DNA from 4 places in the Sphaerisporangium sp. NPDC051011 genome. Region 2 is predicted to be linked to each of the others. Evidence: riboswitches for the same ligand, from Rfam matches in the RefSeq annotation. Region 2 holds a riboswitch; each other region holds the start of a gene.
What was found. A riboswitch is a leader RNA that binds a small molecule or an ion and turns the genes downstream of it on or off. The one in region 2 is predicted to bind cobalamin.
Positions count from the first base shown of each region.

Region 1 (3,642 bases), on a different contig from region 2:
ACGCGTCGGGTCCGAAGGGGAAGCCTTTGCCGGAAATCGTCCAGTAGAGGGCCGCGATCCCGTAGACGGCGGCCCAGACGGCGGCCGCGTAACCGCCCCAGACGGCGGCCCCGATTCCCCGCCGCGTTCTGCCGGTGGACGTCCCGGAGCCCCTTTCGGGGGACGGTTCCCGGGGCGATCCGGAGGCCGTCCGTGGGGGAGGCTCCGGCGACGACAGGTGCGACGGGACCGAGGAGGACGGGCGGGACGCGGCGGCGGAGGACGGGCGGGACAGAACCGGGGAGGGCTCCGGAGGCCGCCCCGGAGTGGTGGGCGAAACCGGCGACGAGGACGAACTCGCCGGTTGCTGGGACGTCGACACGATGATCTCCTTCGCGGGGATACGAATTGAGCGCACCCCCACGCTCCCGCCCGGCCCGCCCCCGGCGACTCCCCCCACATCGGGAACCCCCTCCCCCGCACGGGGGATCGAGCCTTCGCCGAAGGCGGTCCCGCCGGGCCGTGGAGGGTGGGTGAGGGCCGTGTGCGGGGGCGGTGAGCTGGGCATTTAGGTGATATCGGGGGAAAGGGCGTGAACCATGCGTCGTCGCCAGGTGCTCGCGCTCGGGGCGGGGCTTGTCGCAATGGCCACCGGATGCGGGAGCGCCACCGACCCCCGCAGGCTCGCCTCCGCCACGGTCTCAATGGTGGTGCCCGGGCCGGCGGGAGGCGAGACGGACATGATCGCCCGGTCGCTCAAAGGAGTGGCCGAGCGCGAGTCGCTGGCCGGAGCGGTGCGGGTCGTCAACCGGCCGCTCGAGTCGGCGCTGACCGAGTTCACCCGCGCCCGGCAACCCGGCATGATGCTGATGGCCGAGCCCGAGCTGGTCGGGACGGTGCGGGACGTCCGCCAGGCCACCGCCTTCGCCGGCACCACCCCGCTGGCCCGCCTCTGCGGCGAGTGGGAGCTCCTGGTCGTCCCGGCGGCCTCGCGCCTGACGACGTTCGGCGCGTTCGCCGACGCGCTGCGGCGCGACCCGTCCCGGCTCGCCGTCGCGGGCAGGAACACGGGCGGGGTCGACCACGTCCTGCTCGGCATGCTGGCCCAGAGCCTCGGCGTCGACCCGCGCCTGGTCCGGTACGCGGCCTATCCGACCTGCGAGCAGGCCGTCGCCGCGCTGGCGGCCGGACGCGCCCCGGTCGCGATCTCCGGGCACGCGGCGGTGCGGCCGCGCGTGCGGTCGGGGGAACTGCGGGTGCTCGCGGTGTCCTCGCCGGACCGCCTGCCCGGCGTCGAGGCCCCGACGCTGCTGGAGTCCGACGTCCACCTGTACTGCGCGAACTGGCGGGGCCTGCTCGGATCCGGCGACCTTGCCGAGGCCGACAGGGCGGCGCTGGCCCTGATGTGCCGCGGCGTCGCGGACTCGCCACGCTGGCAGGCGATCTGCGTACGCAACGGCTGGACCCCGCTGTACCTCGACGGCGACGAGTTCCGCCAATGGCTGGGTGTGGAGTCCGCCCGCCTCGGCCGCGCCCTCGGCGACCTCGGCGTCCGCGTGTAGCGCCACGACGTGCCGTGACCCGTCAGCTCGATCGGTCGCCTCCACGTCCGGGATGGGGGTGGATGGTCACGCTGGGTGCATGGGAGCGACACAACCTATAGGGGTTGTTGCGGGGCAGGACACTAGATGTAGGATCCATGCTCGTCGCTGGTTCGCTCCTCGGGGCGAGGCAAGAGGGAATCCGGTGTGAATCCGGGACTGCCCCGCAGCGGTGAGCGGGAACGACCGCCGTCACATCAGCACTGGGCCGCCCGCGGCCTGGGAAGCGACGGCCAGTAGGCGTGTGAGGTGCGCCCGCGAGTCCGAAGACCTGCCGGTGACGTCGTCCAGGCCCCGAGGGAGGGCCGCCGGACGGGGAGACCGGCATGCCCGCTCACGGGTGCCCGGTCGTGCTCCGCCGTGCCTTCCTCCGGGGTGATCCGAGCGCACGAAGGAGACAGCACGTGACGGTGACGGATTCGCGGCCGGTGTACCGGCCGGAGGCGGGGAGCGAGCACAGGCGGCTCGCCATCGAGGAGGCCGCCGCCCGGGTCATCGCCGACCCCGCCAACTCCCGCGTCGCCGCGCGGCTGCTCGCCGAGGAGATCGCCGATGAGGCCGCCGCGCACGGCGTGCGGTCGTTCTCCGAGTCGGTCGCGGCCACGCACGCGGCGGGGCTGGTCCAGGACCGCCTGGCGGACTTCGTCCGGGACAACGCGGCCGTGCTGGACGGGCTGGTGGACCCCGGCGGCGACGACCGTTTCGAGTACTTCGGGCTGCGCACCGTCTACGACCGCTACCTGCTGCGCCACCCCGTGACCCGGGGCGTGCTGGAGCGCCCGCAGCACTTCTTCCTCCGCGTGGCCTGCGGCCTGGCGGACACCGTCGCCGAGGCCGGCGAGCTGTACCGGCTGACCTCCACGCTGTCGTACATGCCGAGCTCGCCGACGCTGTTCAACTCCGGCACCCGCCGCCCGCAGCTCTCGTCGTGCTTCCTGCTGGACTCGCCGCGCGACGAGCTGGACGCGATCTACGAGCGGTACGGCCAGGTGGCGCGCCTGTCGAAGTACGCCGGGGGCATCGGCATCGCCTGGACGCGGATCCGCTCGCGCGGCTCGCTGATCCGGGGCACCAACGGGCACTCCAACGGAATCGTCCCGTGGCTGCGCACGCTGGACGCGAGCGTCGCCGCCGTCAACCAGGGCGGGCGGCGCAAGGGCGCGGCCTGCGTCTACCTCGAACCGTGGCACGCCGACGTCGAGGAGTTCCTCGAACTGCGCGACAACACCGGCGAGGAGGCCCGCCGCACCCACAACCTGAACCTGGCCAACTGGATCCCCGACGAGTTCATGCGCCGGGTCGAGGCGGACGGCGAGTGGTCGCTGTTCGACCCCAAGGAGGTCCCGGAGCTGACCGACCTGTGGGGCGAGGCGTTCGACGCCGCCTACCGCGAGGCCGAGGCCGCCGGGCGGTACGTCCGGAAGGTCCCCGCCAGGGCCCTGTACGGGCGCATGATGCGCACGCTGGCCCAGACGGGCAACGGCTGGATGACCTTCAAGGACGCCTCCAACCGTGCCTCCAACCAGACGGCGCTGCCCGGGAACGTCATCCACCTGTCCAACCTGTGCACCGAGATCCTGGAGGTGACCAGCGACGCCGAGACCGCCGTGTGCAACCTCGGCTCGGTCAACCTCGCCGCCCACCTGGTGGAGCGCGGGCTCGACTGGGAGCGGCTGCGCGCCACGGTGGCGACGGCCGTGCGGTTCCTCGACAGGTCCATCGACCGCGGCTTCTACCCGACGCCGGAGGCCGAGGCGGCGAACAAGCGCTGGCGGCCGATCGGGCTCGGCGTGATGGGCCTGGCCGACGTGTTCTTCGCACTGCGGCTGCCGTTCGACTCGCCGGAGGCGCTGGCGCTGTCCAGCCGCGTCAGCGAGGAGATGGCGCTGGCCGCGTACCAGACGTCCTGCGACCTCGCCGAGGCGCACGGCGCGCACCCCTCGTACGCCGACACGCGGGCGGCGCGCGGCGTCCTGCACCTGGACCACTACCCGGCGGCGCGGCCCGTCCACCCCGGCGAGTGGGCCGCCCTGCGCGAGCGGATCGCGGCCACCGGGCTGCG
Region 1 is NZ_JBFAGG010000013.1:47,895-51,536, forward strand. Features, by position in the region: gene AB0H21_RS27950 (tripartite tricarboxylate transporter substrate-binding protein) at 579-1,541, shown strand; cobalamin riboswitch at 1,673-1,874, shown strand; gene AB0H21_RS27955 (ribonucleoside-diphosphate reductase subunit alpha) at 1,985-3,642, shown strand, end outside.
Region 1: linked by a shared signal. The riboswitch ahead of AB0H21_RS27955 (ribonucleoside-diphosphate reductase subunit alpha) and the one ahead of cobN (cobaltochelatase subunit CobN) in region 2 are both predicted to bind cobalamin.

Region 2 (3,642 bases):
CCCCGGTCGCGACCACGAGCACGGCCGGCCCTCGGGGGCGCCCGCATTGACGCTCGCACCCCGCCCAGTGCACGGGCAACCTCCGTCCCGGGGTCTCGCCGTTGACGTCCGCCGTGGCCGCCTGAACCGTCGCGCGCCCGGTGCCGGACCGGCCGGTCGCGTGGGTGGCGTCGGCCTGGACGTCGGCCAGGGACTTGGCGCAGCCCGGACGTCCCGTGCAGGACGTGACCCCGGTCCACGGAGAGGCCGGGTCGGTGACCAGACCGGCCTCGCCCAGCCTCGCGAGCCACGATTCGGCGGTTTCCGGCCTCATACCCGGGACGATCACGCTCCGCCAGGGAGTGAGCCGTACCTCACCCGCGCCCGCCCGCGCCGCCTCGGCCAGCACGGACGCCTGCGCGGCCGTCAACCGTCCGAGCGGCGGCATGACGACGAGCGCCACCCGTCCATCGGTCTGGGCGAGGGGCCCCAGCCGGGGCGCGGGCCGATCGCCCAGACCGATGGACGGGGCGGGCCGGCTGCCGCCGAGTCCACCGGACGGCCGTCCGGACTGCTCCTGGAGGGGCGGTGACGCGGGCCCGTCCGCCGATCCGGGGCCGGCCACGCGGCCGGCTCCCGGCGCCCGTGCGGACACACGGGCGGTGATGTTCGCGGGGCCGTCGGCCAGCTCGGCGACGCGCCACGCGGCCGAGCCCTGGGCGGCGCGTTCGGCCAGGAACGCCTCGCCCGCGGCGATCATCAGGGGGACGACGTCGGAGGGCGCGGCGCGCAGTCCCGTGTCCCGCCCGGCCAGCAGCAACGCCCCCCGGACGTCCGCGGCGGGTGGCCGTGTGCTTTCGGTGGCCGGACGGGGGAGGTGCGCGGCGGAGGGAAGGGGGAGGTAGGCGACGTCTGCGGCGGGGAGCGCGACGTCGCCCCGTCCGTCGTCCACGGCGAACAGGAACCGGCCGGGCAGGTCCGCCAGGGCCGGGTGCGAGACGAGGGCCTCGTCCAGCTCGCGGACCAGCGGCGCCACCTCGATCAGCCCGCGACCGTCCAGCCCGGCCAAGGGGGACGCCAGGATGTTGCGCACGCGTTCGTGCGTGGCCGACGGCAGAAGCCCGATGGCGGCCATCCTTTCGGCGAACAGCTCCGCGCCCGGCCCGTCCAGCCCGCGCACCTGCACGTTCGCCCGTGAGGTCAGCTCGACGACCCCCGAACCGAGCGCCGCGCAGGCCGCGCCGAGTTCCGCGAGCCGCTCCCCGGTGAGCAGCCCCCCGGGCACCCGGACCCGGGCGACGGCTCCGTCCGCCGCCGGATGCGTCTGCAACGCCCCGGGGCAGGCGTCCGCCCGGGACCGCTCCCCGAACTCCGCATCTGCCACGTCGAGGATCGTAACCCGCCATCCGTCGTGAAACCGCCGCGGTCCTCCGGGCCGGCTCCTCGCACCCGGCGCGGACGGGGTGGGCGGGGTCGCATTCCGGCGGGGGGCGTGGTCTCATAGAGGCGACGGCAATACGGAGGAAGCCGGTGTGATTCCGGCGCGGTCCCGCCACTGTCACCGGGGAGTCAACCCCACCACAGGCCACGGCCCGGCAACGGGCGGGAAGGCCGGGGTGAGCGTCGATCCGGGAGCCAGGAGACTCCAGGCCGTGTGGACCTACTACCCGGGGCGCGGATCCCGAGTGAGGACGTGCCGTGCGCGATCTGCCAGTTCTCCCTGTTCTGCTGCTGTCGACCTCCGACACCGACCTGCTCAGCGCACGCGCGAGCGGCCTGCCGTACCGTCTGGGCAACCCCGCGAGGCTCGCCGCCGCCGACGTTCCCGCCCTGCTGGAGGACGCCGGGCTGGTCGTCGTCCGTCTGCTCGGCGGGCGGCGGGTCTGGGAGGAAGGGCTGGACGCCGTACTGGCGGGCCCGCTGCCGGTGGTCGTGCTGGGTGGTGAGCAGGCTCCGGACGCCGAGTTGATGGAGCTGTCCACCGTCCCGGGCGGGGTGTGCGCCGAGGCGCACGCGTACCTCGCCCACGGGGGGTCGGCGAACCTGGCCGAGCTGCACCGCTTCCTGTCCGACACGGTCCTGCTGACCGGCCACGGCTTCGCGCCGCCCGCGCCGACCCCGAACTGGGGCATCCTGGACCGTCCGGACGCCCGGCCCGTGGAGGCCGGGGTGGCCGTGCGGCCCGTCGTCGGGGTGTTGTACTACCGCGCGCACCACGTGGCGGGGAACACCCGGTTCGTCCAGGTGCTGTGCGACGCCATCGAGGACGCGGGCGGCCGGGCGTTGCCGGTGTACTGCGCGTCGCTGCGCACGGCCGAACCCGCGCTTATGGATGTGCTCGGCCAGGTGGACGCGCTGGTCGTCACCGTGCTGGCCGCGGGCGGCACCCGTCCCGCCACGGCGTCGGCGGGCGGCGACGACGAGGCGTGGGACGTGGGGGCGCTGGCACGGCTGGACGTGCCGATCCTGCAGGGCCTGTGCCTCACGGGGGACCGCGAGACGTGGGAGAGCAGCGACGACGGGCTGTCTCCGCTGGACGCGGCCTCGCAGGTGGCGATCCCGGAGTTCGACGGGCGCATCATCACGGTCCCGTTCTCGTTCAAGGAGGTCGACGCCGACGGGCTCCCGGTGTACGTGGCGGACCCCGAGCGCGCGGCGCGGGTCGCGGGCATCGCGGTCCGGCACGCGGCGCTGCGGCACGTGCCGCCCGCCGACCGGCGGATCGCCGTGATGCTGTCGGCGTACCCCACCAAGCACGCCCGCATCGGCAACGCCGTGGGCCTCGACACGCCCGCGAGCGTGGTGCGCCTGCTGGCGGCGATGCGCGACCGGGGGTACGACATAGGTACAGGCGGGGAGATCCCGGGCGTCGACCGGCAGGACGGCGACGCGCTGATCCACGCGCTCATCGCCGCCGGCGGCCAGGACCAGGACTGGCTGACCGAGGCGCAGTTGGAGGGCAACCCGGTCCGCATCTCGGCCGCCCGCTACCGCGAGTGGTACGCCACCCTGCCCGGGGACCTGCGGGAAGGCATGGAGCGCCACTGGGGCCCGCCGCCGGGCGAGTTGTTCGTCGACCGCTCCCGCGACCCGGACGGCGAGATCGTGCTGGCCGCGCTGCGCGCCGGGAACCTCGTGGTCATGGTGCAGCCGCCGCGCGGGTTCGGCGAGAACCCGATCGCGATCTACCACGACCCCGACCTGCCGCCGAGCCACCACTACCTGGCCGCGTACCGCTGGCTGGCGGACGGCTTCGGCGCGCACGCGGTCGTCCACGTCGGCAAGCACGGCAACCTGGAGTGGCTGCCGGGCAAGTCGGCGGGGATGTCGGCGTCCTGCGGCACGGACGCGGCGCTCGGCGACCTGCCGCTCGTCTACCCGTTCCTGGTCAACGACCCGGGCGAGGGCACGCAGGCCAAGCGGCGCGCGCACGCCACCCTGGTCGACCACCTCGTGCCGCCGATGGCCCGCGCGGACAGCTACGGCGACATGGCGCGGCTGGAGCAGCTCCTGGACGAGCACGCCTCGATCGCGGCGATGGATCCGGCGAAGCTGCCCGCGATCCGCGCCCAGATCTGGACGCTGATCCAGGCCGCGCGGCTGGACCACGACCTCGGGGTGGCCGACCGTCCGCACGACGCGGAGTTCGACGACTTCCTGCTG
Region 2 is NZ_JBFAGG010000002.1:656,420-660,061, forward strand. Features, by position in the region: gene cobG (precorrin-3B synthase) at 1-1,363, opposite strand, end outside; cobalamin riboswitch at 1,500-1,625, shown strand; gene cobN (cobaltochelatase subunit CobN) at 1,687-3,642, shown strand, end outside.

Region 3 (3,642 bases), on a different contig from region 2:
GGGGTCGAACTCCAGCGGCCGGTCCCACACCTCGTCGAGCCGGTGGGTGACGTACGGGCTGATCAGCACCATCGAGCCGGCCTTCAGGCGCGTCCCGCCGAGGGTCTCGCTCCGCACGACCGTGCGGGGCAGCAGCCAGCCGGAGGGGTAGAGGCGCATGACCTCCTGCAGCACCATCTTGGTGTAGCGCAGCTCGGGCACGTGCGCGGGCAGGGCGGGGCCGGTGCCGACCACGCGGTCGATCTCGGCGTACACCTTCGCGGCCACCTCGGGGTGGGCCTCCAGGAGCGGCCAGGTCCAGGTGAGCGTCGACGCCGTCGTCACCGACGCCGCCGCGTAGATGCTGACGAGGTCGTCGCGGACGCGCCGGTCGTCGCGCGGCGTGCCGTCCGCCTCCTGGGCGCGGCACAGCGCCGAGACGACGTCGGAGCCGTCGGCCGCGTCCCGCCTGACCTCGCGGATCAACGGGAAGATGATCTCGTCGATGGTCGAGACCGCGGTCTTGAACGCCCGGTCTCCGGGCAGCGGCACCCGGTACGGCATGAACGGCAGGAGCAGCCGGGTGAAGACCGCCGCGTCGGCCGTGTGGTAGGCGGAGGTGAGGCGTTCGCCGTCCCGCAGGGAGATCCGGTCGCCGAACAGCACGCGCACGACGCTCTGGTTGACGATGGCGCCCATCGTGCGGGCGGCGTCCATCGGGTCCTTCGAGCGGGCGCGCGCTTCCAGTTCCTCGATCCGCGCGTCGACGGTGGCGGCGATCGTCCCGGCGAGCGCGGCGACGTACTTCGGCGTGAACAGCGGCTGGAGGATCCTCCTGCTGGCCTCCCAGCCGGGGCCGTCCCCGAGGATGCTGTCGCCGAGCAGGCGGCCGAGCGGCTGCCAGAACATGCCCTGGCGGCTGTAGTTGGTCCAGTTGTCGCGCATGACGTGCTGGACGTGGTCGGGGTGGGTCACCAGGTAGGGCCGCAGCACGCCGAGGTTCAGCCGGACGATCCGCCCGCCGGCCTGCCTGCCCAGCGCGGCCAGGCCGTTCGCGGGGTCGCGCACGATGGCCGGCGCCACCCGTGCCAGCATGTTCCGTTTCCTGGTACGGGCAGCGTTGATTTCGACCGGCATTCCGACGTTCTCCACCCTTTCAACGACCCAGAGGCGCACCGCTACGAGGGGTTCCTCGTCTCGCCGGGAGCTCTACGTCGAACACCGGGTGCCGCAGAAGCCGCAAACTTCCCAAGCGGCTACTCTTACGGCAAAGTGACACATGATCGAGTTGATATCACGATCTTCTGACCTGGAGCAAGATTTTCGGTCAATGGTCCGGCCGACTACGGCAGGTTGTACTGTCCGGATATCCGCCGTCATGAGGCTCGTGACCGGTACGCCCTGGGCTGGGCTAGTCCCGCCGCCAGTGTCGGCACACATCGGGGACCCGAGCGTGGAACCGGTGTCGGTGGGCCTGATCGGAGCCGGTCCCTGAAGGCCGCCCTGAACCGCCGAGCGGAGCGAGGCCATGGGCAGGTTCGGGGCGCGGCGGTGTTCTGGAGGAGGAGGGAGGAAGGGGTGAGGAACGAACCCCTTCCGAGTGACGACGGAAGAACGCCGCCTAAAGGAGCGCCCCGAACCGCCGAGCGGAGCGAGGCCATGGGCACAGCGCCCTGAACCCGCCGCGCTGGAGGCGGCAATGAACCCAGTTGATACGGTTCCGGTGACGCGCGGCGTGGAGCGAAGCCGGTGTGAGTCCGGCGCTGTCCCGCAACTGTGAGATCCCCCCGGATCGAGCCAGGTCGCCTCCTGCCGCGCCGACGTCGTCAACCCTCGTGGAAAAAGGGTGATCCGTCCCACATCACGGGTCCCTCGTTTCCCGGCAACAGGAGGAACCCACGTGAGGCCCGTACGCACGGCCTTGGCGGGCGCGTTGCTGGGTGCGCTGACGCTGGCCGGATGCGGCCAGCCGACCGGCACCGCAGAGACCACCCCCGCCCCCGCCACATCCCCCGGCGAAACCGCGCAGGCCGCGGGCTTCCCGGTGACCGTCCAGGCCGGCAACGGCCCGGTGACGATCGCCAAGAAGCCAACGAAGATCATCTCTCTGTCGGCCAGCCATACGGAGACCCTGTTCGCGATCGGCGCGGGCCCTCAGGTCCTCGCCGTCGACGACCAGTCGAACTACCCGCCGGAGGCGCCCAAGACCGACCTGTCGGGGTTCAAGCCCAACGCCGAGGCGATCATCGCCAAGCAGCCCGACCTGGTCATTGTGTCCAACGACATCGACGGCGTCGTCGCCGCGCTCACCAAGGTCGGCGTCCCGGTGCTGCTGGAGCCCGCAGCCACCAAGCTGGACGAGGCCTACGACGAGGTCACCGACCTCGGGGCGGCCACCGGCAACGCGGAGAAGGCCGGCCAGGTCGCCGCGGACATGAAGCGACGGATCGACGCGTTCGCCGCCGCCGCGCCCAAGGGCAAGAACCTGACCTACCTCCACGAGCTGGACAGCACGCCGTACTCCGTGACCTCCAGCACGTTCCTCGGCCAGATCTACGGCCTGTTCGGGCTGACCAACATCGCGGACAAGGCGCCCGACACGGCCGGCGGCTACCCCAAGCTGTCCAGCGAGTTCGTGGTCAAGGCCGACCCCGACCTGATCTTCCTGGCCGACATCAAGTGCTGCGGCCAGTCCAAGGAGACCCTCGCCAAGCGGCCGGGCTGGGCCGGGCTCTCGGCGATCAAGAACGACCGGGTGATCCCCCTGGACGACGACATCGCCTCCCGCTGGGGGCCGCGCGTCGTCGACCTCGTCGAAATGGTGGGCGAGGCCGTCGGGAAGGCCTCCGGCTGAAACCCGCGACGGTTTCCACCGAGCCCCCGCCCGAGTCCCCGGCGCCCATCGCGGCCCCGGGGGCTTCGGCGCGGTCGCGGACGGCCGCCCTCACGGTCGCGCTCGCCGTGCTGGCCGTCTGCGTGCTGCTCGGGCTGGTGATCGGCGCGGTCGGCATGCCACTGAAGGGCGTGGCGCTCGAACTGCTCGACCGGCTGCCCTTCGTCACGGTCGACTCCGGGCTGTCGCCGGTCGAGAAGGGGCTGCTCGTCCAGTTGCGCCTGCCCCGCGTGGTGCTGGCGGCGATCGTCGGAGGCCTGCTGGCGATGTCCGGCGCCGGCTACCAGGGCGTGTTCCGCAACCCGCTCGCCGACCCCTACCTGCTCGGCGCGGCCGCGGGCGCGGGCTTCACCGCCACCCTGATGATCGTGCTGATCCAGGTGGACGGCCTGGTGCCGCTCGCGGCGTTCGGCGGGGCGATCGGCGGGGTGCTGCTGGCGTACGCGCTCGGAAGTACGGCGGGACGCGGCGGCGGTACGGCCACGTTGGTCCTGGCCGGGGTCGCGGTGTCGTCGTTCCTCGCCGCGCTCCAGGCGTTCGTGCAGCAGATCCGCGTCGAGCAGTTGCAGAAGATCTACTCTTGGATCCTCGGCGGCATCGGCGGCGACTGGTCGCAGGTGTGGCTGGTCGCGCCGTACGCCGTGGTGTCGTCGGTGGTCCTGCTGGCCCACGGGCGGCTGCTGGACGTGCTGTCGGTGGGGGACGACGAGGCGGTCGGCCTCGGCGTCGACGCCCGGCGGGTCAGGCTCGTCGTCCTGTGCGCCGCCTCC
Region 3 is NZ_JBFAGG010000003.1:8,772-12,413, forward strand. Features, by position in the region: gene AB0H21_RS07370 (cytochrome P450) at 1-1,074, opposite strand, end outside; cobalamin riboswitch at 1,678-1,811, shown strand; gene AB0H21_RS07375 (ABC transporter substrate-binding protein) at 1,880-2,833, shown strand; gene AB0H21_RS07380 (iron ABC transporter permease) at 2,989-3,642, shown strand, end outside.
Region 3: linked by a shared signal. The riboswitch ahead of AB0H21_RS07375 (ABC transporter substrate-binding protein) and the one ahead of cobN (cobaltochelatase subunit CobN) in region 2 are both predicted to bind cobalamin.

Region 4 (3,642 bases), on a different contig from region 2:
GAGACCACGCGCTCCGGCCACCTCGGACACATCCTGCTCAACCGGCCGCAGGCCCTCAACGCCCTCACCCATGACATGGTCCGCCACCTCGACGCCACGCTGCGCGCGTGGGAGGCGGACGACGCGGTCGACGTCGTGCTCATCAGCGGCGCGGGCGAACGCGGCCTGTGCGCCGGGGGCGACATCCGCTCCGTCTACCATGACATTCGCCAGGGAGGTGACGCCACGCCCGCGTTCTGGCGGGACGAGTACCACCTCAACGCCCACATAGCCCGATACGGCAAACCGTACGTCGCGCTCATGGACGGCCTGGTCCTGGGCGGCGGTGTCGGAGTCTCGGCGCACGGCAGCGTGCGCGTGGTCACCGAGCGCACGAGACTGGCCATGCCCGAGACCGGCATCGGCCTCGTCCCCGATGTCGGGGGTACGTACCTGCTCTCGCGCGCTCCCGGTGAGATCGGCCTGCACCTGGCGCTGACCGGGGCGTCGATCGGGGCGGGCGATGCCATCCTCTGCGGGCTGGCCGATCACTTCGTCCCCTCCGCCGACCTGGCCGCCTTCAGCCGGGCCGTGGAGGAGCACGGGGTGGCGCACGCCCTGGAGACCTACGCGCGTGCCGCCCCGGACGGGACGCTGGCCGGACAGCGTGCCTGGATCGACGTCTGCTACGCGGCCGAGAGCGTCGCGCAGATCGTGGAGCTCCTGCTGGACAGCGGCGACAACGCGGCGAAGGAGGCGGCCGAGCAGATCGTCGGCAGGTCGCCGACGGCGCTCAAGGTGACCTTGGAGGCGATCCGCAGGGCGGGGCTCCTCGGCTCGCTGGAGGAGGTGCTCGACCAGGAGTACCGGGTGTCGTGCCGGGCCCTGCGCCACCCGGACCTGCGGGAGGGCATCCGCGCCCAGATCATCGACAAGGACCGGACGCCGCGGTGGGCGGTCGCCGCCTCGCCCGAGGAGGTCGGAGCGTTCTTCGCCCCCCTGGGGGACCTGGAGCTGGGACTGTCATGAAGATCGCTTTCATCGGACTGGGCGGCATGGGCGGCCGCATGGCCGTCAACCTCGTCAAGAACGGCCATGATGTGCACGGCTCGACGTGAACGGCGCCGCGCTCGCCACGGCGGCATCACAGGGAGTGCGGCCGCGCGTTCGGCGACGGAGGGGGTCGCCGACGCCGGGCTGGTCATCACCATGGTGCCCGCCGGCCGATCCCCCTTGGCGCCGGAACGCCCTGGCCCCCGCGAGTCGGTGCGAAGAATGTGAGCTTTTGCGAACAGAGCGGCGTGTGCGACCATGGGCGGCGAAAGGCGACGGCGGAACGAGGAAGCCGGTGTGAATCCGGCGCGGTCCCGCCACTGTGATCGGCGAGCGGACCCCGACGACGCCACTGCCCCGATGGGGTGGGAAGGCCGGGGCGAGCCTCGACCCGAGAGCCAGGAGACTCATGCGGTCGCCTCCTCACGGAAATTGGGGCGGATCTCCCCAAGAGAGGAACGGTGATCGTCATGCCGCATGGCCGGCAGGTCACCTCCGCTTGCCCGCACCGCTTCCCAAGCGGGCCTCTCCCGGTGATCCGTCTCCTCGTCAGCCACGCCCGTCATCGAGGAATGGCGGCTGCGGCCTGTTCCCAGGAGACCGCCGATGAGCCTTCCTCCGCTGTGCGACGTTCATCCTCACCGACCTGATCGCGATCCCGCATCCCGACCCGGCGCTTGCCGTGCATACGTTCAGCTGTCACCCACGCCTACCTGGTAGACGGTCAAAGCGCGCATGACGAGGATCGCCGTCTGCCGGGGGTGCTGCTGCGGCAGCGCGCGCAAGGTCCCTGGGTTCGACCACGACGAGCAGCTCACCCGCCTGGCCGAGGTCGCCGAGGTACGCGTCACCGACTGCCTGGACGTCTGCGAGCAGGCGAACGTCATCGTGGTACAGCCCTCACCCGCGGGGCGGGAGGCGGGCGGGCGCCCGGTGTGGCTGGGACTGGTCAACCAGCCGGAAGCGGCCGACGACGTCGCCGCGTGGATCCGCGCCGGCGGCCCCGGCCTCGCCGATCTCCCCGCCATCCTCGCTCTCCACGTCACGGCTCCGCCGCGGCGTACCGGCACCGGCGACGTCGTGCGCGGCTCGGCGGAGAAGCCCGACCCGGCCACCTGACTCCGATATCTGCCCTTCTGTTCGAGAGGACATACGCATGAGGACATACATATGACGCGCGGACGTCTCCTGCTCCCGGCACTCGCGCTCACCGCGGCGGTGCTCGTCACCGGCTGCGGCGGTACCACCACCGGCGCATCCGCCACCGGCACCCCCACGACCGGGGCGCCCGGGACTGCTGCCTCCATCACGCCGACGGGCTTCCCGGTCACGGTGGCCAACTGCGGTGTGACCACCGTCTACGAACAGCCACCGCGGCACGCGGTGTCGCTGAATCAGCACGCGACCGAGGTGATGCTGGCGCTCGGCCTGGAGAAGTCCATGATCGGTACGGGCTATCTCGACGACCGGATCCTGCCCGAGTACAAGGCGGCCTACGACGGCATCAAGGTGCTGTCGAAGGAATATCCCTCCTACGAGGCGCTGCTGGCCGCCGAGCCCGACTTCGTCTACGGCGGCTTCAGCAGCGCCTTCGACGAGAAGGAGGGACGCGGCCGGGCCGCGCTCGCCGAGGCCGGGATCGACTCCTACCTCAACGTCGAGCAGTGCCCATCCGGGCCGGTGACCGTGTCGATGATGGACGAGGAGGTCCGCAACGTCGCCAAGATCTTCGGCGTGCCCGACCGCGCCGAGCAGGAGGTGCGCCGGCTGCACGTGACCCTCGACACCGTCAAGGAGAGGTTGGCGGATGCCGTCCCGATCAAGCTGTTCGTCTACGACAGCGGCGACAAGACCGCGTTCACCGCGGGCGGCGCGGGCATCGGCAACGAGGTGATCAAGCTGGCCGGTGGGGTGAACCTGTTCGCCGACCTGCCCAAGGCATGGGGAGACGTGTCGTTCGAGCAGGTGGCGGAGCGGGCGCCCGAAGTGATCGTCATCTATGACTACGGCGACCAGTCCGTAGATGACAAGAAGCGGTTCCTGCTGTCCAACCCCGCGCTCAAGGACGTCCCCGCGATCAAGAAGCAGAGGTTCGCGGTGCTGCCGCTCTCGTCCGTGGTCCTCGGCGTCCGGGTGCCGTCCGCGGTGGAGTCCCTCGCACGACAGCTCCACCCCGACCGCTTCCAGTGACCGACATGACCGACATGACGGAGGCCGGCGGGACTGCCGCGGGCGCCGCCTCACCTGGGCGTCCGGGGGCGGCGGAGAGCGTCGCGTCCCCGCGCGACTCCCGAACGCCTGGCCGTCCGCGGATTTCCATGACGCTCGTGCTCGCCGGCCTGGTGCTGCTGACCCTGGCGGCCGCCACGGCGGGAGTGGCCGCAGGCTCGGTCGACCTGCCGCCCGGCCAGGTCTGGGGCATCCTGCTGCACCGGATCCACCCGGCCCTGGCCGAGCAGAGCTGGACCCAGGTCCGCGAGACGATCGTCATGGACGTGCGGCTGCCCCGCATCCTGCTGTGCGGCGTGATCGGGGCCGGTCTGTCGGTGTGCGGGATGGCCCTGCAGGCGCTGGTGCGCAACCCCCTGGCCGACCCGATGCTGCTCGGCG
Region 4 is NZ_JBFAGG010000027.1:26,961-30,602, forward strand. Features, by position in the region: gene AB0H21_RS38645 (enoyl-CoA hydratase/isomerase family protein) at 1-1,008, shown strand, start outside; gene AB0H21_RS38650 (NAD(P)-binding domain-containing protein) at 1,005-1,097, shown strand; cobalamin riboswitch at 1,315-1,441, shown strand; gene AB0H21_RS38655 ((2Fe-2S) ferredoxin domain-containing protein) at 1,768-2,151, shown strand; gene AB0H21_RS38660 (ABC transporter substrate-binding protein) at 2,203-3,222, shown strand; gene AB0H21_RS38665 (iron ABC transporter permease) at 3,228-3,642, shown strand, end outside.
Region 4: linked by a shared signal. The riboswitch ahead of AB0H21_RS38655 ((2Fe-2S) ferredoxin domain-containing protein) and the one ahead of cobN (cobaltochelatase subunit CobN) in region 2 are both predicted to bind cobalamin.